DNA from 2 places in the Paenibacillus sp. URB8-2 genome. Region 1 is predicted to be linked to the other one. Evidence: a T-box and tRNA genes for the amino acid it is inferred to sense, from the RefSeq annotation. Region 1 holds a T-box; the other holds one or more tRNA genes.
The links. A T-box is a leader RNA that pairs with one kind of tRNA and senses whether it is charged. The one in region 1 lies ahead of leuS (leucine--tRNA ligase), so its partner is inferred to be a tRNA-Leu.
Positions count from the first base shown of each region.

Region 2: it encodes a tRNA-Leu, which carries the amino acid that the T-box ahead of leuS (leucine--tRNA ligase) is inferred to sense. The anticodon was not compared.

Region 1 covers NZ_AP023239.1:4,118,028-4,133,059, reverse strand. The annotation lists gene mnmA (tRNA 2-thiouridine(34) synthase MnmA) at 1-857, opposite strand, end outside; gene cymR (cysteine metabolism transcriptional regulator CymR) at 1,139-1,558, shown strand; gene PUR_RS19080 (glycosyltransferase family 2 protein) at 1,813-2,694, opposite strand; gene PUR_RS19075 (LacI family DNA-binding transcriptional regulator) at 2,782-3,795, opposite strand; gene PUR_RS19070 (MFS transporter) at 4,125-5,510, shown strand; gene PUR_RS19065 (glycoside hydrolase family 13 protein) at 5,537-7,225, shown strand; gene PUR_RS19060 (cysteine desulfurase family protein) at 7,434-8,579, shown strand; gene PUR_RS19055 (PRC-barrel domain-containing protein) at 8,687-9,208, shown strand; gene PUR_RS19050 (hypothetical protein) at 9,222-9,431, shown strand; gene PUR_RS19045 (AI-2E family transporter) at 9,620-10,687, shown strand; T-box leader at 10,750-11,039, shown strand; gene leuS (leucine--tRNA ligase) at 11,206-13,653, shown strand; gene comER (late competence protein ComER) at 13,984-14,826, opposite strand; gene PUR_RS19030 (ComEA family DNA-binding protein) at 14,981-15,032, shown strand, end outside.
Region 2 covers NZ_AP023239.1:1,356,816-1,371,847, reverse strand. The annotation lists gene cysK (cysteine synthase A) at 1-354, opposite strand, end outside; tRNA gene PUR_RS06430 (tRNA-Leu) at 512-594, opposite strand; gene PUR_RS06425 (helix-turn-helix domain-containing protein) at 664-1,032, opposite strand; gene PUR_RS06420 (XRE family transcriptional regulator) at 1,179-1,400, shown strand; gene PUR_RS06415 (PAS domain-containing protein) at 1,462-2,088, shown strand; tRNA gene PUR_RS06410 (tRNA-Leu) at 2,187-2,269, opposite strand; tRNA gene PUR_RS06405 (tRNA-Glu) at 2,273-2,347, opposite strand; gene ald (alanine dehydrogenase) at 2,502-3,635, opposite strand; gene PUR_RS06395 (ABC transporter substrate-binding protein) at 3,805-5,004, opposite strand; gene PUR_RS06390 (ABC transporter ATP-binding protein) at 5,076-5,777, opposite strand; gene PUR_RS06385 (ABC transporter ATP-binding protein) at 5,783-6,565, opposite strand; gene PUR_RS06380 (branched-chain amino acid ABC transporter permease) at 6,534-7,493, opposite strand; gene PUR_RS06375 (branched-chain amino acid ABC transporter permease) at 7,515-8,420, opposite strand; tRNA gene PUR_RS06370 (tRNA-Ser) at 8,961-9,052, opposite strand; tRNA gene PUR_RS06365 (tRNA-Asn) at 9,060-9,135, opposite strand; gene PUR_RS06360 (MBL fold metallo-hydrolase) at 9,227-9,979, opposite strand; gene PUR_RS06355 (Lrp/AsnC family transcriptional regulator) at 10,106-10,537, shown strand; gene PUR_RS06350 (SprT family protein) at 10,585-11,073, opposite strand; gene PUR_RS06345 (hydrolase/acyltransferase) at 11,198-11,554, shown strand; gene cmpA (cortex morphogenetic protein CmpA) at 11,668-11,784, shown strand; gene PUR_RS06335 (DinB family protein) at 12,013-12,507, opposite strand; gene PUR_RS06330 (CGNR zinc finger domain-containing protein) at 12,657-13,208, shown strand; gene PUR_RS06325 (PTS fructose transporter subunit IIABC) at 13,448-15,032, opposite strand, start outside.

The DNA of each region.
Region 1 (15,032 bases):
CCCGTGGAATACAGGCTCGGGTGCTTGTCTCCTTGAACGACATACAAAATATTGCGGCTGAGGTCTTTATCCGCGACAAACCACGGCTCGCCCGTGCCGGAGCCGCCGATGCCGAGGCCCTGGCGCTGGCCGAGCGTATAGTACATCAGCCCGTCGTGGCGGCCTTTGACCTCGCCGGTGGCGATGTCCACCATGTCGCCGGATTGGGCCGGCAGATACTGGCTCAGGAATTCGCGGAAATTACGTTCCCCGATGAAGCAGACGCCGGTGCTGTCCTTTTTCTTCGCCGTATACAGTCCTGCCTCTTCGGCGATCCGGCGGACCTCCGGTTTCGGCAGATGGCCGATGGGGAACATGGCTTTGGACAGCTGCTGTTGGTTCAAGGCGTTCAGGAAATAGGTCTGATCCTTGTTGGCGTCAACGCCGCGGAGCAGCTTAAATTCGCCGCCTTCTTCCACGACGCGCGCGTAGTGGCCTGTCGCCACATAATCGGCGCCGAGCTGAAGCGCCCGGTTCAGAAATTCGCCGAACTTGATTTCCCGGTTGCACATGACGTCCGGGTTCGGCGTGCGCCCGGCCTTATATTCGTCGAGAAAATAAGTGAACACTTTATCAAAGTATTCTTTCTCGAAGTTTACGGTATAGTAAGGAATGTCGATCTGCTCGCATACGCGGCGCACATCTTCCGCATCGGTTTCAGCTGTGCAGACGCCGAATTCGTCGGTGTCATCCCAGTTCTTCATAAAGATGCCGATGACGTCATAGCCCTGCTGCTTCAGCAGCAGCGCCGTAACGGAGGAGTCCACTCCCCCCGACATGCCGACAACGACGCGGGTATTTTCATTTGCTTTTTCCACCCTGGATCACCATCTTTTATATAGATTGATAAAGCTTAACAGCGGTCTTGCCCGAAACAGCGGCGGGGTTAGTGTCCGCAAGACCATCTCATCCAATGTCATCACTGTCCACCCTGAATGAACACATTTGTAAAAAAAATTACGTTTTGTATTTCAAATAGGTCTGCGGATATGATAACATAAAATCAAGAGTGGTCATCGGAATACGCTGATTTATCTTAAGGTTTTGACCAACTGCTAATTATACTATACCCAGCTATAATATTGAAAGAGGTGCCCCTTTGAAAATATCGACAAAAGGCCGATACGGATTAACGATCATGATGGAACTCGCCGTCAGGTTTGGCGAAGGTCCAACATCTTTAAAAAGCATTGCTGAAAAAAACGGATTGTCCGAGCATTACCTGGAGCAGCTGATTGCCCCCCTGCGCAACGCGGGCCTCGTTAAGAGTATACGCGGCGCTTACGGCGGCTATATTTTGTCCCGTGAAGCATCAAATATTACGGCCGGGGATATTATCCGCGTGCTGGAAGGTCCGATCTCTCCCGTCGACTTTACGGAAGAAGATGATCCGGCCAAACGCGACCTGTGGCTGCGTATCCGCGATAGCATCGCCGATGTGCTCGACTCCACCACCCTCGCCGATCTGATCACTTTCAAGGAAGAGAGCCATATCGACAACTACATGTTCTATATTTAACTTCAGTTTTCTCTGAAGTAGTAAAAACGTTGGTGTATCCATATTTTAGCCCCCATTTGGGGGCTTTTTTACAATAAAAAAATAACCCGAAAATTCGGGTATTTCTTAGGGAGGGAAGATCACCTTTGGAACAAGAGCAAAGAATATGGGAGCTTGAGGAACGTGTGACCGAATTAGAGAGTAAGATGAATCGTCCAACCTCGCGTAATTATCTCAGAACGTTAATTTGGATCATATTAGGCGTGTTTTTATTATTAGTAGGGAACTCTTGATATACATCTGGATAGAGCCATGGTTAAAAGTTCTTCGTTGAACACACGGGATTGTCTATTTCGCTCAATTAGCCAATTAGCAAAACCTGCTGCTGCTTGATAGTCCTCATAATTTTCAGCATTAACCCGGAACTCAGCCAATTTAACGAATTGTGCGTATTCCTCATCCGATAATTGGATGCCTAGCCCAGAAAGTTGTCTCTGACGGATTCTCCGCGCCGAATCATCTTGTATAACTCGCTTCGTATTGGACACTTGTCCCCCATGAAGTCGATAATACATTAAATTATGGGGGATATTTGCTAATTGCGCGCATGTGGAAAGCCTATTCCACAGTTCGTAATCTTCGGCATGGGGGTAGTTATGATCATAGCGAATATGAAGACGATCTACTGAACTTCGGCGCATCATCACGGAAGGGTGTAATATGCAGCAGTAAAATAATAGCCAGACCTTTATTTCCTCGTGATTCATAGGATTTAACCTGACCGGTCCAAGATAGTTAGTTGTGTATCCTGTTCCACAAATATCTATGCTTGGATTCTGATCCATAAAATAAGCCTGCACTTCCAAGCGGTTTAGTGCAGCTATATCATCGCTGTCCATACGCGCGATGTACTGACCTTGAGCTAGATCGAGTCCTTGATTCAGAGAAGTTACAATACCCATATTCTCGGAATGGAATATTTTCCTTACCCTAGTGTCCCTTATTTCATGTATGATTCCTGCTGATCCATCAGTTGATCCGTCATCGATGATGATCAATTCCAGGTCGTTTAGCGTTTGCAATAAGATTGTGTTAACTGCTTCCTGTAAATACATTGCATTATTGTAGACCGGCATAATTACAGATATTCTTGGCACCAGGCATTCCTCCTAAGTCCTTGTCTCTCATTAATAGGTTATGATGAGACACACTAATGCGCGATAAAAGGACAGAAAAAAGGCATATTACCGCTTAACCAACCTGGCGATGCTGTCTCGAATTTCCAACTGGTGCGATATGGACCAGTGGACAGCAGCCAATTCCTCTCCTTTAATAAGCTTAATGAGATTGCGGGCGGCGACCATGCCCAGTTCGGATGCTGAATACCGGACCGTTGACAATTTTGGCCGGATTATCGCAGCCATATCAATGTCGTCAAATCCAAAGAAGGAGACCTGTTCGGGTACTTTTACCCCATTCTCGGTCAGAAAGTTCATAGCGCCAATGGCCATTCGATCCGTCGCACAGAACACCGCGCTAGGCAATGGGCCTGAAAGATAGAGCTTTCTCATTGAGGTTATGCCGTCTTCAACCGAAAGGCCGCTTTCCAATACGCGTTCGGGACGTACAGGCAGTTGAGCGGCCTTCAATGCCTGTTCATAGCCCAGAAAGCGCTGATTGCCCGCTGAAATATCCCCCGCTGCTCCCCGCAGCATCGCGATATCCCGATGCCCCTGCTGAATCAGATAAGTTACCGCTTCAAAAGCGGCCGAGGTATTGTCGACATGTACGGAAGGAATGGATTGTTCGCGAAAATCCCGGCCTACAAGGATGCAGGGAATCCCCGCCGCTTCAATGAGCTCGAACAGCGAATCCCGGATACCGCTTGCCGATATAATAATTCCGCTGGCCTGCATTTCACGGAACAGGTTGTAATAGTGTATTTCAGAGTCCGGGTTCCCCCCCGACAGTGCAATCATGACGTCGAAGCCGTACAGATGCGCCACTTGATTGATGCCTTCGACCATGTCGTCCAGAACGTTGTTTTTAATCTCGGGCAAAAGCACTCCGATCAGGGAAGTGTTATTCTTGACCAGCGTTCGGGCTATGGCATTCGGACGAAATTGAGTGGCTTCAAGGACGTCCAGAACACGTTTGCGGATTTCACTGTTCACCGTTTGGCTATTATTGATTACTCTGGAAACCGTTGAAATGGAGACATTGGCCATTCGAGCCACATCTTTTATAGTTATTTTCATTATGCACACCGGCTTTCAAGCTAATATTGGAAAAGGTTTTCTGGAAGAAAGGTTTACGGCAAGTTAGTTTATTATATCAGCTTTTCTTGATTTATTTATCCAGCTAACTGAAATCCCGGAGAAAAGAAAGCGCTTGACCTTGTTAGATAGGGAGGAGTATAATCGGTTACAGAAAACGTTTTCTCGTATATTGCAGATAAAAACCTGAATTAGCCCATTTTTTTATATATATAGTGGTTGATTTAAGAGTTTTAGGTTTATTTTTTGATATATTAGAAAACGTTTTCTGAATGGACATGGATTTTAGAGAATAAAAATGGAAAAGGAGCATGAGCATGAGCGATATTGTTGTAAAAGGAAACGAGACTTTGCTGAAAGCGGATTCAAACATTACGCTGAAAGAGAAAATCGGCTATGGTTTCGGCGATTTTGCCAGCCAGCTGCTGTTTGCCGCCGCAATGACTTTTCTGTCCTACTTTTACACGGATGTAATTGGGATCAGCGCCGGGATCATTGGCACTTTAATGCTGATTGCTCGTGTGCTGGATGCGTTTGTTGATGTCGGAATAGGCGCATTGGTCGATAAAACGAAGACCAGGCACGGGAAGGCCCGTCCTTGGCTGCTGTGGATGTCCGGTCCATTTGCGATGTCCGGGGTTCTCTTGTTCACCGTTCCCGGAGGAAATATGACGGTCACTATTGTATACGTTTACGTTACCTATCTGCTGATGAACTTTATCTACTCCGGCATTAATGTCCCCTACGGCGTGCTCAATTCCATGATGACGCAGGATGCTTACCAGCGTTCCCTTCTTAATATTTTTCGTATGACTTTGGCGACTATAGGAGCCTTGTTAATCAATTATTTTACCCTCCCGTTGGTGAAATCATTCGGCGGCGGTCAAAAAGGCTGGATTTTTGCCTTTATTCTGTTCGGTTTGCTCGGAACCTTCTTTTTTCTCGTTACTTTTTTCAGTACCAAGGAAACGGTTACTCCATCTGTTGTGCAGAAGCCTATCCCGTTTAGACGCGCTTTTGGAGCGTTGATGCGGAATAAATACTGGAAATTGATCCTTGGATTTGCTGTAGTCTACTTCATAAATAACGCAATGGGCTCAGGCATGAATATTTACTATGCGCGATATGTGCTAAAAGACGCCGACCTGGTTGGACTGTTGGGCTTGTCCTTGCTCGCTCCTTCCCTGCTTGGATATGCGTTATTGTCCCCGGTCGTCAAGCGAATCGGCAAACGCAATTCATCCATTATCGGAAGTCTCCTCCTGATTTTGGGGTCGCTTGTCATTGCCTTCGGTCCCGAAAGTCTCACGATTGTCTGCCTGGGATTGGTTATTAAAGCGCTCGGGCATGCCGCTATACTCGGTACCTTCTTTGCCATGTTGGCGGATACCATCGAGTACGGCGAATGGAAGACGGGTATGCGTACCGAGGGGCTGGTATACAGCGCGGGAAGCTTCGGCACAAAGGCGGGGGGCGGTTTCGGAGCGGCACTCATCGGTTGGGGACTGGCATTGGGAGGATATGTTGGCGGGCAAGCTACAATCAGTGCATCCGCGCTTTCCTCCATTCATTTCATGTTTATATATGCTCCAATCATTTTGGCTGTCCTGCAAATTGTACTATTGGCATTTTACAACCTCGATAAATTATTTCCGGGTATTGTAAAAGAACTACAATTCGTGAAAACCGCTAAATAAAGTCATCTATAATCGGAGGTCAGCAAATGGAAAAGAAATGGTGGAAAGAAGCTGTATTTTATCAAATTTATCCCCGCAGTTTTCAGGACAGCAACGGGGACGGAGTTGGCGATCTGAAGGGTATTACATCACGGCTGGACTATTTGCAGGAGCTGGGAATTGATGTGATCTGGTTGTCTCCGGTCTATCAGTCTCCCAATGACGATAACGGATATGATATCTCCGATTACCGCAATATTATGAAGGAATTCGGTACGATGGCTGATTTCGATGAGATGCTGGATGCGGCGCATGAACGCGGAATCAAAATCATGATGGACCTTGTCGTCAACCATTCATCGGACGAGCACAACTGGTTCATGGAATCCCGATCCTCCAAGGACAGTCCCTACCGGGATTACTACATCTGGAGGTCTTCAAGAGAAGGGAAGGAGCCGAATAACTGGGCTTCATTCTTTGGCGGCTCGGCCTGGGAGATTGATCCGGCAACCGGGGAATATTACATGCACCTATTCAGCAGGAAGCAGCCGGACTTAAACTGGGAGAACCCGGCGTTGCGGAACGAAATCTACGAGATGATGACCTGGTGGCTTGACAAGGGCGTCGACGGGTTCCGCATGGACGTCATCAATTTCATCTCCAAGGTTCCGCTTCTGCCGGATGGAGAAATTCCGAAGGGCTTGGTTTATGGAAACGGTGTGCCCTATTTCGTGAACGGTCCGCGAATTCATGAATTTTTGCAGGAAATGAATTCCAGTGTGCTGTCCCGGTATGATCTTGTGACTGTAGGAGAGATGCCGGTTGTGGATATCGAAGAGGCGATGCTCTATACGGGCGATGAGCGGAACGAACTGAATATGGTGTTTCATTTCGATCATGTCAATCTGGGTTATGGCGAATATGGACGCTGGTCGGTAGAAGATTGGAAGCTGACCGAGCTGAAGACGATCTTCAGCAAATGGCAGTATGGGCTGGAGGAGAAGGGTTGGAACAGTCTGTACTGGAGCAACCATGACCAGCCGCGGGCCGTATCGAACTTTGGCAATGACAGCGAAGAATACCGCGTTATCTCAGCTAAAATGCTGGCCGTCTGCCTGCATATGCTGAAGGGAAGCCCCTATATCTATCAAGGGGAAGAACTGGGAATGACCAATGTCCATTTCCACAGCATTGAAGATTACAGAGACATTGAGACGGTTAACGGATATCGGGATTTCTGCGGAAGCGGCCTGATTGCGCATGACGCCATGCTGAACGCCATTCATCACAGAAGCCGGGACAACGCCCGCACTCCGATGCAGTGGAATGGAGAACCGAATGGCGGGTTTACGACCGGAACGCCGTGGATTGAAGTCAATCCGAACTATACGGCTATTAACGCAGAGAACGTGCTGGCTGACCCCAATTCTATATTTTACTTCTATCAACAGTTGATTCAGCTTCGTAAGGATAATGACATTGTGGTTTACGGCAAATATGACTTGATTCTGGAGAAGCACGAGGAAATTTATGCCTATACGAGAGCCTGGAATGATGAGAAGTGGCTGGTCATTTGTAATTTTAGCGACAGTACCCCATTGTTTCAATTGCCTGTATCTCTTGCTTCTTATACTTCTGCGGCATGGGTGATCGGGAATTACCCTGAAAGCGTAAGGAATATCGCTTCTTTCCAATTACGACCTTATGAGGCTCTGGTATTCTCGTTAAGGCAGTAGCTTTGTTAATTAGTTATTTTTTCAAAAAAAGACCGGCAAGCCGTCCGTTTTGGGCGAAGCCCTTGCCGGTCTTGCCTTTTTGCGGTATGCTCTCTTAGCACGGTCACAAGATTGTATTTATTTTGTTAATTAATGGTAACCTATAGGTATGCCGGATGATATACAATTTTATGGACAGAATTACAGATAAGGACAGTGAGTTTAATATATGAAGCCGATCTATTTGGACCATGCCGCCTCAACGCCGGTTCACCCGGAGGTAGCAGAGGTCATAATGAAGATAATGTCGGAACAATTTGGCAATGCCTCCAGCGTGCATACGTTCGGGCGCTCCGCCAAAAAGACGGTTAACGGGGCGCGCGATGCCATCGCCGCCTCTTTGGGCTGTTTCTCCGATGAATGGATATTTACCGGCGGGGGCACGGAGAGCGACAACCTGGCGCTGTTCGGCGCGGCTCATTCCCGCAAAGGCGGTCATATTATTACGACGGCCATTGAGCACCACGCGGTGCTGCATGCCTGCCAGGAACTGGAGAAGGAAGGATATTCCTTAACTTATCTTCCTGTCGACGGAACGGGCCGGGTTGCTCTGGAAGACCTCGAAGCCGCGCTTCGGGACGACACGTTTCTGATCAGCATCATGCTGGCCAACAATGAAGTGGGCACGGTTCAGCCCATTGAAGAGATGGGCCGGCTGGCCCGGAAGCGGGGCATATTATTCCATGTGGACGCCGTGCAGGCGCTGGGCTCGGTCCCGATTTCGCTGTCTGATTTGCCTGTGGACTACATGAGCTTTACCGCTCACAAAATCAACGGACCGCAGGGAATCGGCGGCCTCTATGTCCGGCGCGGCGCGCCGCTTCATCCCCGGCTGCACGGGGGCTTGCAGGAACGGGGGCGCCGGGCGGGGACGGAGAATCTGGCCGGTGCGGCCGGATTTGCCAAGGCGGTTGAACTCTCCGTACAGGGTCAAGCGGACAAGCATGAGGAATCCTTGCTGCTTCGGGACCGGCTGCTTCATGGACTGGACCAGGGAATCGGACGGGACGCCTACCATATTAATGGGGATATCGAGCATGGACTGCCGAATATTACCAATATCAGCTTTCCCGGTGTTCGCTCGGACGTCATGCTGATGAATCTCGACATGGAGGGGATAGCCGCCTCGAGCGGATCGGCCTGCACCTCCGGTTCCATCGAAATCTCGCATGTGCTGAAGGCGATGAATCTTCGGGATGATTATTTAAGCTCCGCGATTCGGTTCAGCACCGGTTTGGGTAATACTACTGAAGAAATGGAACATGTTGCCCGGAAAATTGAAACCATTGTCAAACGGCTGCGTAATAAAGACTAGAGTCTTTTGTCGCCGGGGAAGGTATTCCCTTCGTTTCAGGAGCTTCGGCGGCGTTAAGGCTTGCCTGAATTCTCCTAGACTCCCTTAATGTAAGGAGATCTGCGGCCATGAAACTCCAAGATTTTGTCGGTCTTAACGTATTTGGAGTCGATGAAGGTAAAGAAATCGGCAAAATTGTCGATTGTATTTTGGATTCAAACTGGAACATTACGGGTATTGAACTGGAAAGCAAATCTTTTTTCGGCGGTCATGTGAAAGTTGTGGCATGGGAAGACATTGTCGCCTATGGCGAGGATGCCGTGATGATACAGAGTGAGGAGTCCATTCGGAAGAAGGACGCGGACAGCATACCCCACACCTTCTTGGAGGGCAAGAGCAAACTGAAAGGCCTGCAGGTCGTGACGGAGACCGGAACGATCCTTGGAAAAGTGTCCGATGTTTATTTTGACCAAAAGTTGGGAAACACAATAGTAGCACTGGAAATCAGCGACGGTCTGGTGACCGATTTGATGGAAGGCCGTAAATGGCTGCCTTGTTTGCCGGAAATGACTATTGGGGAGAACGCGGTTCTGGTTCCCGCACTTAGTGAAGAACGCTTGGAAAATAATATTAATATCGTCAACGGATAGGTGGAATGTATGTATGAAGTGTCCAAACTGCGGGTCCAAGGATATCGGTAAGATCGGTTCCCATCAATTTTATTGCTGGGGATGTTTCATCGAACTGACGGTGAACGGCGAGAAAATGTCGGTCTATCAGGTTGAAGAAGACGGCACGCTCAGTTCGCTGGACGATTTGTTCTGCGGAGAGGAAATGGTCCAGGAGTTTCCTCATATTCACGCCACTTCCTGAGGCAAGCTGATCGCTTGTCTCAAGAGGCGGTTACATAAGATGGATGGCGTCCAGTCTCCTTGCTGCGATAATGCGGCAGGGGTGGTTGGGCGTTTCTTTTTGTTTGCGATAAACGGCGGTTATTTTTCGGCGGACAGACATATACTTACTTTACAAGCCAGTCCAGTTTGGCCGCAGGAGGTAACGCCATGGAGCAATGGCTCGGAAGCAAATGGTTTCGGTCAATGGTCGGGGTGCTGCTCGCTCTGATCATTTTGTATTTTGTCTGGCTGCTTCATCCGATGCTGCAGCATATTTTCACCTTTTTGAAGGCGGTGCTTGCCCCCTTTCTTGCCGCCATGATTATCTCGTATGTACTCAATCCGGTCGTCAGCATGCTGGCCGGAAGGAAGATGCCGCGCGGAGTGGCCGTACTGCTGATTTATGCCGTATTTCTGACCGCGATTGCAGTCATCGCCGTCAACCTTATACCGATGCTCATTAAACAGCTGGAAGAGCTTAACGAGCATTTGCCGGAGATGACGCTGAGGGCGCAGGGGCTTATGCACAGCATGGATACCCGTCTTATCCCTCCGGGAGTGGAGATGGGGATGAACAACTGGTTTTTTCAGCTGGAAGGCCGTCTTGCCAAAGGAATTTCGAATTTCCTCGACCATATCGGCACGACGATCGGCGTCCTGTTCGACGCTTTTATCGTTCCATTTCTGGTGTTCTATATTTTGAAAGATTTCGATGTGTTTGAACGGGCGCTTGTCTCCTGTCTCCCGCGCTCCCGCCGCAAATCCATTGTGACAATGTTAAAAGATATCGACGAGGCGCTTGGAAATTATATCCGCGGCCAGTTTCTGGTCAGTCTGATTATCGGCACAATGGCTTATATCGGCTACGCTTTGATCGGAATGCCGTATGCGCTGCTGTTCGCGAGTCTTGTGGCCATATTTGAACTCGTTCCGTATTTGGGGCCATTTCTCGGAGCGGCTCCCGCAATCGTGATGGCGTCGACGATTTCATTTCGCCTGGTGCTGCTTGTCGTCGTTGTGAATACGCTGTGCCAGATGCTGGAGAGCAATGTCATCTCGCCGCAGGTCGTCGGCCGGACGCTGCATTTGCACCCGCTGCTTATTATTTTTGCGCTGCTTGTGGGCGGAGAAATCGCCGGCATTGTCGGCTTGATTCTGGCGGTGCCGGTGTTCGCGGCTGGCAAAGTCGTCATTCAGCATCTGATCACCTATTATATGAAGCGGAAACCGGTATGAGGGGAATGCGCATTGACTGGAGCGGCAGGTTTTGTATATAATATTGTGGAATATAAACTTCAAAAGATTCAGTGATGAGGAGCATTAATTTCAGTTGTGTCATGCAGAGAGCCGGTGTACTTGGTGCAAGCCGGTTGACGACAGCGAAATGAACTCGCCTCTGAGAAACGGCGCAAACCGCGGGGCAACTTCCGAAACGGAAAGAGAAGCTTTTCTGACCGGAGAAGATTCCCAAGCGTTAACCGCCGTCGGCCCGCCTACGTTATAGGGCGTTAGAGTGAGCAAGCGACAACGTAAATGTCCGCCTGCTAACTAGGGTGGTACCACGGGAATTCAGCCTCTCGTCCCTAGCGTGTATACGCTAGGGATGGGGGGCTTTTTTTAAATACAAGAATTTATAAGTTTCACGCTTATAAAAGACCTTGTATTTCTACGAGAAACGCACTTGCGTCTTGAAAGACGCCGTCAGGCGTTTCTTCTTGATTGGAGGTTCGCAGCAATTCAAGGAGGAATAGGAAATGAGTGACAGCAAGGGAAATACAGCCGCCCAGGGCTACCGGGCGCAGGTACTGGAACCGAAATGGCAGCAATATTGGGAAGAGCATCACACCTTCAAGACCGGAGAGGAACCGGGCAAACCTAAATTTTACGCACTCGACATGTTTCCGTACCCTTCGGGGGCTGGTCTTCATGTAGGGCATCCGGAAGGATATACGGCGACGGATATCGTCTCCCGCTACAAGCGGATGCGCGGCTACAATGTGCTTCACCCGATGGGCTGGGATGCCTTTGGTTTGCCTGCCGAGCAGCATGCGCTGGATACGGGTCAGCATCCGCGTGATATCACGATCAAGAACGTCAATAACTTCCGCCGCCAGATCAAATCGCTGGGCTTCTCCTATGATTGGGACCGCGAGATCAGCACGACGGACCCCAAATACTATAAATGGACCCAGTGGATATTCATTCAACTGTACAATCGCGGCCTGGCATACGTAGCGGAAGTGCCGGTGAACTGGTGTGAGGCACTCGGCACCGTACTGTCCAACGAAGAAGTCATCGACGGCAAAAGCGAGCGCGGCGGGCATCCTGTCATCCGCAGACCGATGCGCCAGTGGATTCTGCGGATTACCGAATACGCCGAGCGTCTGCTGGAGGATCTGGAAGAGCTGGACTGGTCCGAGAGCATCAAGGACATGCAGCGCAACTGGATCGGCAAATCGAAGGGCGCCGAAGTCACCTTCGGCATCGACGGGCATGATGCGGATCTGACCGTGTTTACAACGCGTCCCGACACCCTGTTCGGAGCAAGCTACTGCGTGCTCGCGCCCGAGCACGAACTGGTAGCGTCGATTACTACCGATGCCCAGCGCCCGGCTGTGGAGGATTACCAGATGCTGGCCTCCCGCAAGAGCGATCTGGAGCGGACAGATCTTGCCAAAGAGAAGACCGGCGTGTTTACGGGCGCCTATGCGGTCAACCCGGTCAACGGCGCCAAGCTGCCAATCTGGATTGCGGACTATGTCCTGGCCGGATACGGCACGGGTGCCATCATGGCGGTTCCCGGACATGACTCGCGTGACTGGGAGTTCGCCAAGCAGTTTGGACTTGACATCATCGAGGTTGTCCAGGGGGGCAATCTGGAAGAGGAAGCTTACAGCGGTGACGGTCCGCATGTCAATTCCGATTTCCTGAACGGACTCGACAACGCAGCGGCCATCCCTGCCATGATCGCCTGGCTTGAGGAAAAAGGCTTCGGCAAGGGCAAGGTTACCTACCGCCTGCGCGACTGGCTGTTCAGCCGTCAGCGCTATTGGGGCGAGCCGATCCCGGTTCTGCATCTGGAAGACGGCACGATGAAGACGGTCCCGGAAGACCAACTGCCGCTGGTTCTGCCGGATGTCGACGCGATCAAGCCTTCGGGCACAGGCGAATCGCCGCTGGCCAACGTGACGGATTGGGTTGAGACGGTCGACCCGGAGACCGGCATGAAAGCCCGCCGCGAGACGAACACGATGCCGCAGTGGGCCGGCAGCTGCTGGTACTATCTGCGTTACATCGATCCGCATAACGACAAGGAGCTGTGCTCACCCGAGAAGCAGAAGGAATGGCTGCCGGTCGATCTGTACATCGGCGGCGCCGAGCATGCGGTGCTTCACCTGCTGTATGCCCGCTTCTGGCATAAGGTGCTGTACGATATCGGTGTTGTTAACACGAAGGAGCCGTTCTACAAGCTGGTCAACCAAGGCATGATTCTCGGCACGAACAACGAGAAGATGAGCAAATCGCGCGGCAATGTCATCAACCCCGACGAGATTGTGGGCGAATTCGGCGCGGATACGCTGCGCATGTATGAAATGTTCATGGGTCCGCTGGAGGCAACCAAGCCTTGGAACGCAAACGGCGTGGAAGGCATTCACCGCTTCCTTTCCCGTGTATGGCGCCTGTTCGCAAATGAAGAGGGCGGTCTGAGCGCCAAAATCACTGAGAACGGCGGCACCGAAGAATTCAAGCGCACCTGGCACAAGACGATTAAGAAAGTGACTGATGATTTCGAAAATCTGCGCTTCAATACGGTGATCAGCCAGCTGATGATCTTTATCAACGACGCCTACAAACAGGATACGCTTCCGATCAAGGCGATGGAGAACTTCGCGCAGATGCTGTCGCCTCTCGCTCCCCATCTTGCCGAAGAATTGTGGCAGCTGCTCGGACATGAAGGCACCATCTCCTATGTGGAGTGGCCGAGTTACGAAGAGGCGCTGACTGTGGACGCAGAGGTGGAAATCGTGGTTCAAGTGAACGGCAAAATCGTTCAGCGCAGCCTGATTCCGCAGGACATGGGACAAGAGGAAATGCAGGCGCATGCGCTGGCTCTTCCGAATGTGAGCGCGGCTATCGAAGGCAAGACCGTCCGCAAGGTCATTGCGGTTCCGGGCAAGCTGGTCAATATCGTAGCGGGTTAGCGAAGCACGCCAAACCCCGCGGCGGAGTTTATCCCGCTGCGGGGTTTTTGCGTTTTTTTGCAAATATAAGAATTTATAAGTTTCACGCTTATAAAAGGCCTTATATTTCTACGAGAAACGTACTTGCGTTCGTCAAGGACGCCGTCAGGCGTTTCTTCTTGAAATATCAGAAAGTATAAGCTTCGTGCTTATCCTTAACCTGATATTTTTACGAGAAACGGATGCCTTCCTCTTCCAGAGGACGGCGAAGCCGTTTCTTCTTAGGCTTTTTATGCGAAATATCCCGGTTAAGCTATGCGGCCAAGGCTGGTTATGTCGCAAGGATGTCCCTCATTTCCTATGGGTTATCCCGTCCTGTCCGAACAGCGAATCGAGTTTGGCCACATCCTCATCGTACTTCCCGTGCGTCGTCGCGATCAGCCGCTCGAACACGCCGTCCAGACTGCACCGCAGGTGGTTCAGCGCTTCGGCGGTAATCCCGCCGGGCACTGCGACCCGGTCCTGCAGCTCCTGCGGCGTAAATTCACCTTCGGTCAGCAGCTTGCCCGTTCCAAGCAGCATTTCGCCCGCAAGCTTTCCCGCCAGCATCCGGTCGATTCCGGTCGCATCCGCGGCCGCTTCAATCCAGCGTTCGATAAAGTAGCTAAGGAACGCCGGACCGCAGCTGGAAAAATCGGAAGAGATACGGGTATGGTGCTCGTAAATTTCCACCGGAGTGCCGATATGGGACATCAGCTTAAGCACCTGCACTCTGTCTTCGTCCCCCAGCCGGCTGCCGAGCACGCAGAGCGAGGTTCCGCTGTATACGCTGTGCGTGATGCTGGGAATGATTTTGGCGATTTTGGACGGCAGCGCGCTTTCCAGATGGTAGATCTGAACCGGGCTGGTAATGGAGACGACGATTTGTTCGCTGCGGAGACAATGGCCGATTTCATCGGTCAGCGCTTTAAATTCCATCGGCTTGACGCATAAAAATAAAATATCGCTTCGGACCGCAGTCTCGCCGTTGCTTTCCGCCAGCGTGATCCCGGGGTGAAGCTGCGCGAGCCGAGCCAACTTCTGCGGACTGCGGTTGCTCGCAATCACGTCACCGGCCAGAAGCCCCCCGGAAGAAAGAAAGGCGTCGATCAACAGGCCGCCCATGCTGCCCGTTCCGATAAAACCCACTTTCATCCTGTGGTTCCCTCCTTTCGCGCTTTACTCATTGGCAGTAATGTTCTTCGTTATATGTATGCATTGTAGTCCTGGACTCATGCCTAATATTTAGGTGAAACCTGGAAACCGGTAACAGATTTATCAGAAGACAAGAAGGACGAGGTGAGCGGTTATGAAAAAGACTAAGCTAATCGGCGGAATCGCCGCAGCTATTATCGGAGGCG
Region 2 (15,032 bases), 2.8 Mb from region 1:
GGTCAGCACGAGTTCCGCCCCGAGCTGTTTCAGAAGCTTTCGGCGCTCCGTACTGAAGGATTCGGGCAAAATAATAATCAAGCGGTAGCCGAGAGCCGCCGCCGCAAACGCAAGACCGATGCCGGTATTTCCGCTGGTCGGCTCGATGAGGGTCGTGTCTTTATTGATGAGTCCCTTGTCTTCGGCATCCTTGATCATGGCGTAGCCGATCCGGTCCTTTACACTGCCCGCCGGATTGAAATACTCCAGCTTGGCCAGAATGTTCGCTGCAGCGCCATCCTCTTTGAAACTGGACAATTCGAGAAGCGGTGTATTTCCAATCAGTTCGGTCAAGTTCTTAGCGATTTTCACCATTTGCACAGCCTCCAAAATTAAGTTTTCAAACCGTACGCTCATCTATTCCAATGCAAAAACTCGGTATTAAGATCATACTGGAATTCCCATCACTTGTAAAATCGCCATTTGCAGAAAAAATAAAAAAAGCCCTGCTGCGCAAGGCTTCTTTACTGTATGCGGTAGAGAGGACTCGAACCTCCACGGGCGTACGCCCACTACCCCCTCAAGATAGCGTGTCTGCCATTCCACCACTACCGCGCGGTGAATGATCTTTTTGAGACCAACACATGTTATTATACTCGCTTATTCTGCAAAAGTAAAGCTAAATTATTCGGGAAGCTGTTCATCCTGTATCCGTCTGCGGTATTTAGAAAAAGCGAGATATTCTTTAATAAATTCCTTCTCGCGAGGCTCCAGCTCATCGAAATGGCAATTGGATTGCCGTATATGTTCAAAAAAATAATCCTCGCTCCCTTCACGCAGTATGGACGGAGAGGTCTTGCCCAGAATGAGCCAGTCCAGACTGACGCCGAAAAAAGCGCCGATTTCGATTAATTTATGCGTTCCGGGCGTGGACTTGCCCCGTTTCCAGTCTCCCATATTGCCTGTACTGATGCCGAGCTGCTCACAGAACGATTTTTTGGTAATACCTTTTTTGTTAATCAAAAGCTCAATTCGATCATAAATGGACTGCATTTCCAAACCGCCTTCCGAAATTATGACAAATTACTTATAAAAGTCATCTATCGTTGTAAAATGACGTAAAAAAGTATATAATTAACTAATCTTATGCCTTATCCCATTATATCATACGGCTGGAATGTCGATAAGAGGTGAGCGAGATGAGCAGCAAAAAGCCCATAACCCCTTACGGATGGGCGATCAAGCAGCGCCTGGCGGAGATGATGCTGAGTCAGAAGGACTTTTGCCAAAAGTACGGCATTCCGCCCTACCGCCTGTCCAATCTCATTTACGGAACACGCAGAGCCATGCGCTACCGCCGGCAAGTCGACCAACTGCTGGAGATACCTCCGAACATTCCGGGTGAACCGGAAAATGATTGAGCTTCCATTTAATCTGCTTAATCTTAGTATTCCATCCTGATCATGTCAAGGAGCGATCCCTTTGTCTGAAAGCGCTTTGTCCCTTGTTACCCGACTGACTTACACTCTGCCCGGCAGCGTACTGGCTATCGACAAACGAGGTCACATCACCGCTGCGAACGACTCATGGAAAGCCTACGGTATCGCCGCGGGCCTCTCAGCGGGCTTTGAGTGGATGGGAATCGATTATTTTGAACTGATGCGGGAGCTGATTCTGCCGCCGGACTATATGACCGAGCTTATTCAGGCCCTTCAGTCCATCTTTCTGGGTGAGCGTCTCGTTTTCAGCGGCCGGTTTCCCAAACCTCCTTTTCTGAGGGGAGGAAAATGGTTTCAGATCGAGGCTTTCCCCATACCGGAAGAGACGAATGGAGCGACCTCTTTTGTTCTGCTGTCCCACCGTCATGTCCCTTCTGTCACCGACTCGCTGCCTTCCAAGCCGCCGGTCAAGTCTCCATACCGAAAGCCGCTTCCTTTCCTGCCGATCTGTGCTTCCTGCAAATCCGTCCGCAAGGGCGGGCATTGGGTTCCTGTCGAACGCTTCCTCCAACAAGAGCTTCATGTCGAATTAACCCATGATATTTGTCCGGCTTGCATCACCCAGCTGTATCCCCAATATGCCGGCGCTTTGAATTGGTTGGCGGAGTAGTTCTGAGCTCGCAATATATTGGTCCGGCCTCATCTCAAAAATTCCCTTGATACAAAAAAAGAACCCTGATCTCTCAGGATTCTCTTTCTTGGTTATTATGCGGTAGAGAGGACTCGAACCTCCACGAGCGTACGCCCACTACCCCCTCAAGATAGCGTGTCTGCCATTCCACCACTACCGCTTATGGTGACCCGTAGGGGATTCGAACCCCTGTTACCTCCGTGAAAGGGAGGTGTCTTAACCCCTTGACCAACGGGCCTTACTTTAGTGTCACAACAAAAATGAGTATAACAAATCCTCATTCATCTGACAAGCATTATTTTTTAGAATAAAATACGGCGGCTTGCCACATGGATGCAAACCGCCGTCCCCCTTTCTCCGCCCTTCCCGCGGAGAAAGAAGGAAGGCCTGTTTTAAAAGAGGCCCGTCTCCTTCAAAGCTTCCAATCCGTCCTTAAATTCATAGCCTAAACTTTCGGCCACTGCCTGATTGGTGACTTGTCCGGCTGCCACATTGATGCCTCGTGCGAGCGCGGCATTGCCTTCCGCCGCCTCACGCATGCCGAAATTCGAAATTCGCAGCGCGTATGGAATCGTTACATTTGTCAGCGCCAGCGTCGATGTTCGGGCGACCGCTCCCGGCATATTGGCGACTGCATAATGAACAACCCCATGTTTGATATAGGTCGGATTCTCATGAGTGGTAATCCGGTCGATGGTCTCAATTGAACCTCCCTGGTCGATAGCGACGTCAACGATAACCGAGCCTTCCGTCATCTGCCGGACCATATATTCCGTGATCAGCTTCGGCGCGCGGGCGCCCGGAATCAACACGGCGCCAATCAGCAAATCGGCTTTACGGACCGCCTCCTCGAGATGATAGGAATCCGACATGATGGTGATCAGCCGTCCGCCGAAAATATCGTCCAGCTCCCGAAGCCGGTTCGCATTCAAATCGAGGATGGTAACCCTGGCGCCCATGCCGATCGCGACCTTTGCCGCGTTCGTTCCGACAACGCCTCCTCCAACGATAACGACTTCTGCGGGCCTCACTCCCGGTACGCCGCCCATTAAGATGCCTTTACCGCCATGCGGCTTCTCCAGCAGCCCTGCGCCGATCTGAACGGCCATCCGTCCCGCTACTTCGCTCATAGGCGTCAGCAGCGGCAGCGAGCCGTCTGGAAGCTGAATCGTTTCGTAGCCGACGGCGACAACTCCACTGTCCACCAGCGCCTTTGTAAGACCCGCTTCGGGAGCAAGATGAAGATAAGTGAACAGGATCAGATTCCGGCGGAAGAAGCCATACTCTTCCGGCAGAGGCTCCTTCACCTTGATCACCATCTCCGCTCTGGACCAAACCTCCGAAGGGGCGGAGAGAATTTCAGCCCCTTTATTCCGGTATTCCGAATCGTCGAATCCGCTGCCAGTACCGGCGGAAGTCTCAATCAGCACAGTGTGCCCCGCCTTTTTTAGCGCTTCGACTCCCGCCGGTGTGATACCCACACGGTTTTCGTTATTCTTGATTTCTTTCGGTATACCGACAATCATGCTTATTCCTCCTTCTCGTATATGGCAAGATAGCAGGACAGCCGCCCCATTGACAAATGGAGCGGCTTCCTGAGCAGCCTAGCGATATTTTGGAAATGAATTGTCTTTTACGAAAGAGAGATCAAATCGAATTTGCCGTTATCCCATCAGCTGCTGAAGTGCTGCAAACTTACGGATTAACCTTGGTTTCGAAAGTTTGCTTGCCGCCTACGAATTTCAGTACAACAGCCGCTTTAACCGGGTCATGCGATTCGTTCATCGAAATTTTGCCAGTGGCAAGCTGCAGATCTTTGGTCGCTGCCAGAGCATCTTTGATCTTGGCCGGAGTGGCTTCCCCTGCGCGGGTAATAGCGTCGGCTACCAGCTTAACAGCGTCATAGCCAAGGGCTGCCATGCCGTCCGGTACTGCATCACCGTTGCCCGCTTTGTATGCGTCAACGAAGGACTTAACTTCAGGAGCAGTATCTTCCGGCGAATAGTGGTTGGACATGTAAGTGTTGTCCAAAGCTGCTGCACCTGCGATTTCTGCAAGCTGTGGAGAATCCCAGCCGTCGCCGCCCATGAACGGAACCGTAATTCCCATTTCGCGGGCCTGTTTCAGGATTTTGCCGACTTCTTCATAGTAGCCTGGCAGGTAGATAACATCCGGGTTAGCTTCTTTAATACGTGTCAGTACGGCTTTGAAGTCAGAGTCCTTTTGTTGGTAAGACTCTTTGCTCAGGATTTGTCCGCCGTTCTTTGTGAAAGTCTCTTCAAAGAAGGTTTGCAGACCTTTAGAGTAGTCACTCGAAGTATCTGTGTAGATAACAGCCGTTTTTGCTTTCAGCGTGTTGCTTGCAAAGTTAGCCATTACTTGTCCTTGGAAAGGATCGATAAAGGAAGCGCGGAACACCCACTCATTCACTTTGCCGGAACGCTCATCAACCGTAACTTTCGGGTTGGTTGCAGAGGAGCTTACGAGCGGAATTTGTTTCTCTTGAGCAACCGGAACGATTCCCAATGTGTTAGTGGAAGTCGTTGAACCGATAATGGTTACCACTTTGTCGTTGGTAATCAGCTTTTGCGCGGCTTGTGTTGCTTCTTCGGATTTCGAAGCGTTATCGGCTTCAATCAATTCAAGCTTCTTGCCGAGGACACCGCCTGCATCATTGATTTCTTTAACTGCGAGCTTCGCGCCTTTCAGAGCCGAGTCGCCGAAGGAAGCCTGGCCGCCCGTGAGCTCAAGGACAGCCCCGATTTTGATAGTGTCTCCGGCAGAGTTGCTGCCGCTTGCGGAATTTCCGCTGTTCTCTGTCTTGTTGCTGCCGCAGCCTGCTGCCAATACAGCAGTCAGTACTGTCGACAAAATAATGGCCCCGATTTTCTTCATTGTTCTCCCAGCCTCCCAGATAATTTAATTTATATGTTGGTTCTGTGATGCCATGATTAGAACTAACCGCGTTAGTGCCCGAGATAAGCCATTTTGATTTCTTCCGAATCCGCCAATTCCTTGGCGTCTCCTTCCAGTACGACTCTGCCGGTTTCCAGCACATAAGCGCGGTGGGCGATTTTGAGTGCCTGATGCGCATTTTGTTCAACCAGCAGCACGGTCGTTCCGGCCGCGTTCACTTCCTGGATAATCTTAAAAATATCCTGTACCAGAAGCGGGGCAAGGCCCATGGACGGTTCATCCAGCAGCAGCAGCTTCGGATGTCCCATAATGGCGCGTCCCATAGCGAGCATCTGCTGTTCGCCGCCGGACAGTGTTCCGGCCTGCTGCTTCTTGCGTTCCCGAAGACGCGGGAAGGTGTTGTAGACCTTCTCGAAATCGGCCGCCAAATTGCTGGAATCCTGCAAATAAGCGCCGAGCTCCAGATTTTCCTCTACAGACATATTGGCAAACACGCGTCGTCCTTCGGGGCAATGGATCAGCCCCTGCTTGACGATCGCCTGAACGCTCTGGTTCGTAATGGATTTCCCCAGAAATTCAATGCTTCCGGTCTTCGGCTTAAGCAATCCCGAAAGCGTCTTGAGAAGCGTCGACTTGCCGGCGCCGTTGGCTCCGATCAGCGTAACGATCTCTCCCTGGTTGACGTTGATGCTGAGGTCCTTCAGAGCGTGAATGGCTCCGTAGTATACGTTGATTCCCTGTACTGTAAGCATAGCCTTTACGCCTCCTGTCCCAAATACGCTTCGATAACCTTCGGATTGCTCCGGATCTCGGACGGCGTACCGTTTGCGATGAGTATTCCGCGGTCAAGTACATAAATCCGGTCGCAGACTCCCATAACAAGCGACATGTCATGCTCGATGAGAAGAATCGTAAGGTCAAATTCCTTGCGGATCCAGGCGATGAGATTCATCAAATCGCGCGTCTCGTTCGGATTCATACCGGCCGCCGGCTCGTCGAGCAGCAGCAGCTTCGGTCCGGCCGCAAGCGCACGCGCGATTTCAAGGCGCCGCTGGTTGCCGTAGCTGAGATTGCCGGCAAGCTCTTCGCTTTGATCATCGAGATTGAATATTTTCAGAATATCCATCGCCTTCTGCGTAATTTCGCCCTCCCCATTGAAATGCTTCGGCAGGCGAAGCATAGAGGTGAACATGGAGTGCTTGGCATGCTGGTGAAAGGCAATTTTGACGTTATCGAGCACTGTCATAGCTGTAAACAGGCGGATGTTCTGAAAGGTGCGTGCTGCTCCCTTGTGATTGATCTTGTATGGTTTCATGCCGCCGACCGACTCATTGTTAAGGATAATACTACCTGTGGAAGGCGGGTAAACACCGGTCAAGAGATTGAACAGCGTCGTTTTGCCGGCGCCGTTCGGTCCGATCAGACCAATCAATTCGCCTTTATTGATATGAAGAGAAACCTCGCTGAGCGCCTTTAGTCCCCCGAAGGAACGGCTGGCTTCCTTAACATCAAGAAGCACTGCTGTCGCCGATGCCGCCATTTGCCTTCGCCTCCTTTTTGCCGAACTTCTTGAGAGAGAATTTCGTGCTTCCAAGCAGACCGCCTGGACGGAAAATCATCATCAGAATCAGAACGATCGAATAAATAATCATGCGCCATTCCGGGAAATCCCGAAGGTAAGTATACAGAAGGGTGACGAATACAGCGCCGACGATCGAACCGGCCGTGCTGCCGAGCCCTCCGAGAACGACCATAACAAGAATCTCGAACGACTTCAGGAAGTTGAAACTGCCCGGAGTGATGACGTAGAAGGTATGAGCCGACAGACCTCCGGCCATCCCGGCGAACAGGGCGCCGATCGTAAAGGCAATAACCTTGTACAGCGTCGTATTGATACCCATGGCTTCCGCTGCGATTTCGTTCTCGCGGATGGCGAGACAAGCCCGGCCGTGTGTGGATCGGATAAAGTTATTAATCAGAACGACCGTAACCAACGTAAACAGGAACAGGATGGTCCATGTCGACTTCGCAGGAATGCCGCTGAGACCCGAAGCGCCGCCAACGTATTCCGTATTCAGCATAATAATACGAATAATCTCGCCGAAGCCAAGCGTCGCGATAGCCAGATAGTCGCCGTTCAGCCGCAGGGTCGGGATTCCGATCAGCACGCCGCATAACGCGGCCACCAATCCGCCAATAATAATCGCCACAACGAAAGGCGCGTCATAGTCAAGCGTAAGAATCGCCGAAGTATATGCACCTACGGACATAAACCCGGCATGGCCGATGGAAAACTGTCCGGTAATCCCGTTAATTAGGTTGAGCGATACCGCCAGCATAACGTTAACGCAGATCAAAAGAAGCATCGATTTCGATACATCATTAAGAACTCCCGTTGTTAACAGAACTTGTACGACCCCATATAAAGCCAGGGCAGCGATAATGCCCAGCCAGAATTTTTTGTTCATCTTTTTCACACCGTTTCCCTCCTACACTTTCTCCCGGACATTCTTGCCGAACAGCCCGGATGGTTTAAAGATAAGGATCAGGATCAGTACGGCAAAGGCTACGCCGTCACGCCAGGAGGAATATCCGAGCGAGGAAATTTCTGTCTCTACCGTTCCTAACAGCAGGCCGCCTACAAGCGCACCCGGAATGCTTCCGATGCCTCCAAGCACTGCAGCGACGAAAGCTTTCAGCCCCGGCATAACGCCCATCAGCGGATCAACAGAGTTGTAAGTCATGCCGAAAATCACGCCGGCCGCTGCCGCAAGCGCCGATCCGATGGCGAAGGTTGCCGAAATGGTACGGTCTACGTTGATCCCCATCAAACGCGCCGCTTCCATATCGAACGATACCGCCCGCATCGCTTTGCCGGTCTTGGTATAACGTACGATGTATTGCAAAATAATCATCAGAATAATCGTTGTAATCAAAATCATGACCTGGTTCGATTCCACCTGGATAGAAGTACCGAACAATTGGTACTGCTTCTTCGCCAGAATGTCCGGGAAACCTTGAGCTTGCGGTCCAAGCACGAGCACTCCGGTATATTCCAGCAAAAAGGATACGCCGATTGCCGTAATCAGCGCAGCAATCCGTGTGGATTTACGCAGCGGCTTATAGGCCAAACGTTCAATTGTGATGCCAAGCAGCGCACTGACCGTCATGGAAAAAATCAGAGATATTATGAGAACCAAAACCGGAGGAAGGCCGGCCGATGCCAGATATCTGGCACTGAACAGTCCAATAAACGAACCAACCATAAACACATCCCCATGTGCAAAGTTGATCAGCTTGATGATCCCGTAAACCATGGTATAACCCAAGGCGATCAGCGCATAAATGCTGCCTACGGAAATCCCGTTAATTAACTGTTGAATAAAATACTCCATCGCCATCCCCTTTTCCCTTTTTCATCGTCAATCCCTCTTCTCTCTTACATTCTTTCTTTTTAATGATGTTACCTATATTAACATATGTCCTTTTTTTCGTCACTAAGATTTTGGTGCATTCCAAGAAATTTCGAAATTCAATGTGATGTTTGGCAACTTTAAATGTAAACTTTGTGTTATATAGTGTAACAATTTATTAGAAAAGCAGAGCATTATGGAGAAAAACGGAGATAAATCAATGTGGGCCGAACGTGGAATTTTTTCCCTAAACGAATATAAAGCTTTATTTTGTAGCATTTAATATAACATTTCTCTCTTTAAAGCACTATTCCTTCAAATTATTAAAGAGTTAATTCATCACATTTTTCGATGACCCTTCCTTTAAAAAAGGTGAAATATGCTTGATTCTTCTCTCGTTATGCTTGAAAGCCGCTTGAGAACAAAAAAAGCCCCCTCTCGGGAACTCTTTCTTCTATTATATATGTATCGTGTTCATCAAACCTGCCAAGTTTAAAACAGCCGCACATTTCAGATGAAATATGGCGGAGAGAGAGGGATTCGAACCCTCGCACCGCTTACGCAGTCTAACCCCTTAGCAGAGGGTCCCCTTATAGCCACTTGGGTATCTCTCCAAGAAAATGGCTCCCCGAACAGGACTCGAACCTGTGACAACTCGATTAACAGTCGAGTGCTCTACCAACTGAGCTATCAGGGAACATTTTAATGTGAACAAGACATAATTTATCACGATTTCACACTACAGTCAAGAGCGGGGGAAAACCTGGGAAATCGCTTACGAAGGCTGCTTAAAAATGAAGCTGCTCTCCGTCCGATGGAATGAGCACGCCGCCGAGCAACCCTTTCTGTTCGAGCCTTTCCCGAAGTTTATCCCTGGTTAGCAGACAGTGGTTAATCGCATCCATGTGGACGGCTACCACTTTCGTTCCGGGAGCATGGCCGCATAAATGCACGATATCTTGTTCGCTCATGGTAATGGGACACCCAACAGCAAACCTCGCTTCGCCCGCATTTACGACTGCAACTTCCGGCCGATGCGAGTCAAGCGCCTCCCGCACCTCTTCGCACCAGATCGTATCTCCGGCGACATAGAGCACAGGCTCATCAGGCGCACGGAATACAAAGCCGGATACCGGGCCCATCTGCCGTCCGATGATTCCGGTGCCATGTCTCCCTCCGGTCCGAGTCACCCTCACACCCCGGAATTCCGCCTCATGCTCAATAGAAACTGCTGCGGTAAAGCCTTGAGAAGCGACCGCTTCCCCGTCCTCGTGCTGGCAGAACAGCGGGACGTCTTTGGGAAGCAGAGACGCCGCCGCGGGGTCCCAATGGTCATTGTGAAGATGGGTCACGATTACGGCGTCCGGTTTTAGCCACCCTCCCACCGGGCCGGGAAGATCGACGAGCGGATTTCTCCGGTCATTGCCACTTTTCATGATCGGCGGATATGAGCCTTGTCCACCGAGCATCGGATCGATCAAAAAGGTCGATCCCCCGTATTCCAGCCAAAGTGACGCATTTCTTATCAATTGAAGCTTCATAGGGATGCACTCCTTCTTTTCCATGAGTTCTGCTACAATTAAGTATAATTTTCCTCATGGTTTGGAGTACATCATCCGGTGAAAGGATTAATCCGGATTTATTTTCATACAGAAAGGAATTCATTGATGATGGGCCAAGAGCATATAGACGAGACCGATCTGCTCATTCTGCGGCAGCTGATACACGACTCCACACTTAGCCATAAGGAGATCGGCATGACGGTTCATATGACGGGGCAGGCTGTGGGGGCGCGTATTCGCAGGCTGCGGGAACTGGGCGTCATTACGGGATATTCGGTCGGTTGGAATCCGGAAAAGCTGGGACTTCACGTACACGCCTTGATAACCGTATTCTTAAATTCAGGCGGCGCCCACCGGACATTCCTGCAGTTCGTTGAAGCCGAGGAAGAGATTGAAGAGGCTCACCGTGTCAGCGGCGAGGGCTGTTATTGGATGAGGGCGCGCACGCAAAGTCCGGAACGGCTTAACGCTCTGCTCGACCGGCTGCTCAAGTATGGCAACTATAAGGTAAGCCTCGCCATCGGCCAGATCAAATAGGCAGCGGCGTTAACTCGCCTGTCGACTGACGGTTCCTGCTCCCTCCCCTATTGCTTCCCTTTAGGCTCGGCACCTTCAATAGCCGCAAGCTGGAGCGGTCCGGCGCAATTCCCGCAGCGGTAGCGCTGCGGATTCACCTTGCGCTTGCGGAGATACTCCGTGCTGCACTGCTTGCAAATAAGCTTGTAGCGGTAAGGCAGCGGCTTTCTCGCCTTCGCTCCGGGAAGGTTCTGACAGTACCGGCTTCCTCCCACCCGGGCGAGCAGCGCCTTGAAGTCGGCGTCGCGGTGCCGGTACCCTCTTTTTGCCAGATGGAGATGGTAGTGGCAGAGTTCATGCTTGATGATCTTCTCCGTTTCTTCTGGTCCGTACGCCGCAAGCTGGTGGGGATTGATCTCTATGTTATGACTCTTCATAAAATAGCGTCCTCCCGTGGAGGACAGCCTGCCGTTAAACGACGCTTTATGGCGAAAAGGCAATCCGAAGCTTTCCCGCGACACCCGCTCAATCCAGCGCTGCAGTTCTTCGTTGGTCATGCTCATGATTTTGGCGGCTCCGTTTCTTTAACGCGCTCGGCGCTTGCTGCAATCTGTACTTGAATTGTAACTTGCGCATACGCTACACTTCAAGAAGGAAGACAAGGACGGAGGGAGAATGACTATGCCGAAAATGCGGTATGTAATTTTGCAGCAAAATCAGGAGCTTCAATTCGTGGAAATGCCGGAGGATTACGCGTATCAGCTCAGTGCGCTCAATCTTAGACTGAATAAGGAGATCGACAAGCTGACGGCCGAGAATGTGCCCGATCTGCCGCTTGCGGTGGCTGAATGCGATTCCCTGGAGCTGCTTCGCGAGCAGTATTCGCTGGAATCCGGACTCGATTATATCAACCGGCTGGAGCGGGCTTTCGCCTCCATTCAGGAGCAGAACTATCCGCTTATTTCCCTGCTGACGGAAATCCGGGCGCTGCAGGCGCAGCTTGAGCAGTGGTATGAAGAAGAAAATCTTATATTGTGAAAAAGACTTCCCGGCAGCCGGAACGCGGCAGCATTCATCTTCGGCTTGAGGCGCACCATTGCCCAACTCCTCACATATGTTAACATACCTAAGCACGCAGAGGAGGGGTTCCCTTGCCGCAGTGGCTCAGCCATCAGCTGATGAAAGCTTATTACAAAAAAGACCGGCGACAAATCAAGCTGCTGAACGAATGCTGGTTCTTCTACCGGGATTCCGCAGTCAAGCGTTAAGCTCAGTCCGTCCGGTTTGGCGCCGAGCTGTCTAAGAGCCGTTACCGGTTTGCCGTGCCGGCAAGCCTTATGAATGCCCTAAATTCAGATCAGATCCATCTCTTCTCTAAAGGGATGGATTTTGTTTTGCCCAGCTTAAGGAAGCAATCAGAATTTCGGGAATACATATCGGACCAGGAAATACAGAAATCCGAAGAAAATAATAATATAGGCGGCCTACTTGGTTGTCTAACCGAAGCTTCGTTTGGACGGCCAGGAGCCCTGCAGCTTGCGGACCAGCACAATTTGTCCCGTATGATAGGCATCATGCAGGATAAGGCTCATGACCTCCTCTCCGGGAGCATGCCCCGAGCCTCCCCAATCGTACGCACCTTCCCCCAGCGCCTCGATAACTTCACGCAGATCGGCATGGGTTTTTTTGAGGCGGGAAACAGCCTGCCCCCAAGCTTCTTCACCGCTTTCCGACACCGTAAACGTAGCGTCGTTGCTCTCCAAATTTGGCAGCTTGGGCAGACCCTTCAGCTTCCGCAGCAGCCGGTCCTTATAATAAGTGAGATGATTGACCGTCTCCCAAATCGAGTTGGCGGCTTCTCCCTGCGGCTTCCATAGCGCCTGTTCGCTGTTAACGCCATCCAGCGCATCCCTCAGCGGCGGCGCCCAGTCCTCCTGATCCATCGCATAATCCCAGTTTTGGAGCAGAACCTCACTAATTTTGTTTTGCATGTAAAGCCTCCTCAATGTGCATTGTAACTATCTATAACGATAACAATGGTTACATCAAAAATGTAGCATAATATGGATCGCAGTTCAAGTAACTAGCAAAACTTAGTTTTAACTGTTACAATGTAACTGTATGAAAGGAAGGATAGATTATGCTGTGGGATGATTTTATTAACAGCTACTGGCGGGATTGGAGAACCGGAGACAAGACCAAAGACCGGGACCGTCTGGAAGATTCAGAGTGGCTTACGTCCTGGCTTTCCGCCCATGGACTGCCTGCCATCCCCGACCCGGACTCCGCACAATTGCATGAGCTCAAGAAGCTGCGCGGCTGTCTTTTTGATGCGGTCCGGGAAATTGTGGATGGGAAAGAGCCTGCTCTGCTGCCGGAGCGCTTGAACCCCTACATGGCTGCTGGACCTGTGATGCGGCGGGCGGCTACGGACGAAGAAGGACGGATTAAGGTGGCGCTGCTGCCGCTGCGGGCCGATTGGGAGCAGGTGATGGCGGAAATCGCCGCCTCTTTTGCCTCGGCTCTGGCGGAAAAAGAAGAGTCGAGATTTCGCATATGCGACAATCCCGACTGTCTTTGGGTCTACTATGACGATACGCGCAACCGTTCCAAGCGCTACTGCGACGATAAAGCCTGCGGCAACCTGATGAAGGTCCGAAGGTTCCGGGCCCGGAAGAAAGCGGAGCAGTAAGAAATGGGCCTATTCCAAAACATGGCGTGGCGAATCCACCTAACGGAACCGTCAATTAATACAGCTAAGAAGAAACGGCTTCGCCGTCCTCTGGAAGAGGAAGGCATCCGTTTCTCGTAAAAATATCAGGTTAAGGATAAGCGCGAAGCTTATACTTTCTGATATTTCCACGAAAAAACGGCCTGGATCTCCAGGCCGTTGTTATTTTATAGAGCCAATTCCCTCATTCTGATCCTATGTTAAACGATAGAGCGTTCAGCTTTTACTTCGACTTGCTTCACTTCGAGCGGTTTCTTCCACAATCCGAACACCAGAGCGGAGATAACCGAACCGATCGCAACCGACAGCAGGAACAGCAGGGCGTTGTTTGCAAGCGCCGCTACAAAAATGCCGCCGTGCGGAGCCGGAATATTAATATGCCACAGCTGAGTCAATCCTCCGGCAACAGCCGAACCCAGGATACAGGAAGTCAGAACGCGCATTGGGTCAGCAGCCGCAAACGGGATTGCGCCCTCGGTAATGAAGGACAGGCCAAGCACATAGTTCGTGACACCGGATTTGCGCTCATCTTCCGTGAATTTATTCTTGAAGAACGTGGTTGCCAATGCGATCGCAAGCGGAGGAACCATACCGCCGGCCATAACAGCCGCCATCATCAGACCGTTCGTATTGCCGCTGGATGTGAAGACGCCAATAGCAAACGTGTAAGCCGCTTTATTGAAGGGACCGCCCATGTCAATTGCCATCATTCCGCCGAGAATCAGCCCAAGCAGAATGGCGTTGCCGGTTCCGAGGTTGTTCAGACCGCTGATAAGACCTGCATTGATCCAGCTAAAGACCGGATCGAACAGGTAGAACATAATGGCGCCGGTAACGAGAAGACCGAATACCGGGTACAGCAGAATCGGTTTGAGACCGTCGAGCGTCTTAGGCAGACCGGCGAACACTTTGCGCAGGCCGATAACGATATAACCGGCCAGGAAACCGGCGGCAAGACCGCCAAGGAAACCGGCATTGGAACTTGCGGCCATAAAGCCGCCGACCATACCTGGCATCAGCGCCGGGCGGTCACCGATGCTCATTGCGATGAAGCCGGCCAGGATCGGAATCAGGAAGTGGAACGCTCCGTCACCGCCGCCGATGGTCTGCAGAAGCTTGACAATCGGATTATCTACGCTTGCAACTTGCTCAAACAAGAAAGAGATTGCGAGCAAAATGCCTCCGCCGACTACAAACGGCAGCATGTGGGAGATGCCGTTCATCAAATCTTTATAAATCTTGCTGCCGACGCTGGTCTTGCCCGCGGATGGCGCATCCGAAGCGGCCTTGCCGTCGTTGCGGTAAATCGGAGCATCACCGGCCGCCGCTTTGCGGATCAGCTCTTCCGACTTGCGGATACCGTCGCTTACCGGTCTTTGCAGCAGCGGTTTGCCGTCAAAGCGGGCCATTTCCACCTGTTTGTCGGCGGCTACGATAACACCGCTTGCCCGCCGGATTTCGTCGGGAGTCAACACATTCTTCGCACCCTCGGAACCGTTGGTTTCCACGCGGATATTGATTCCGAGTTCTTTGGCCTTCTTCTTAAGAGCGTCTTCGGCCATGAACGTATGGGCAATGCCTGTAGGACACGCGGTAACTGCGACTACAAACGCTTCCAAGTTGCTCGGGTTGCCTACGATCATTCCGGCTGCAGACGGTTGTTCGGCTTGGGCTTTTTTGGCCTCTTCCGCTTGTTTGGCCGCTTCCTGCTGTGCCTGCTTGGCGTCGAAGAGCGCCGTCACTTCATCCGGTGTCCGGGTATTCTTCAGCTCGTCGATGAATTCG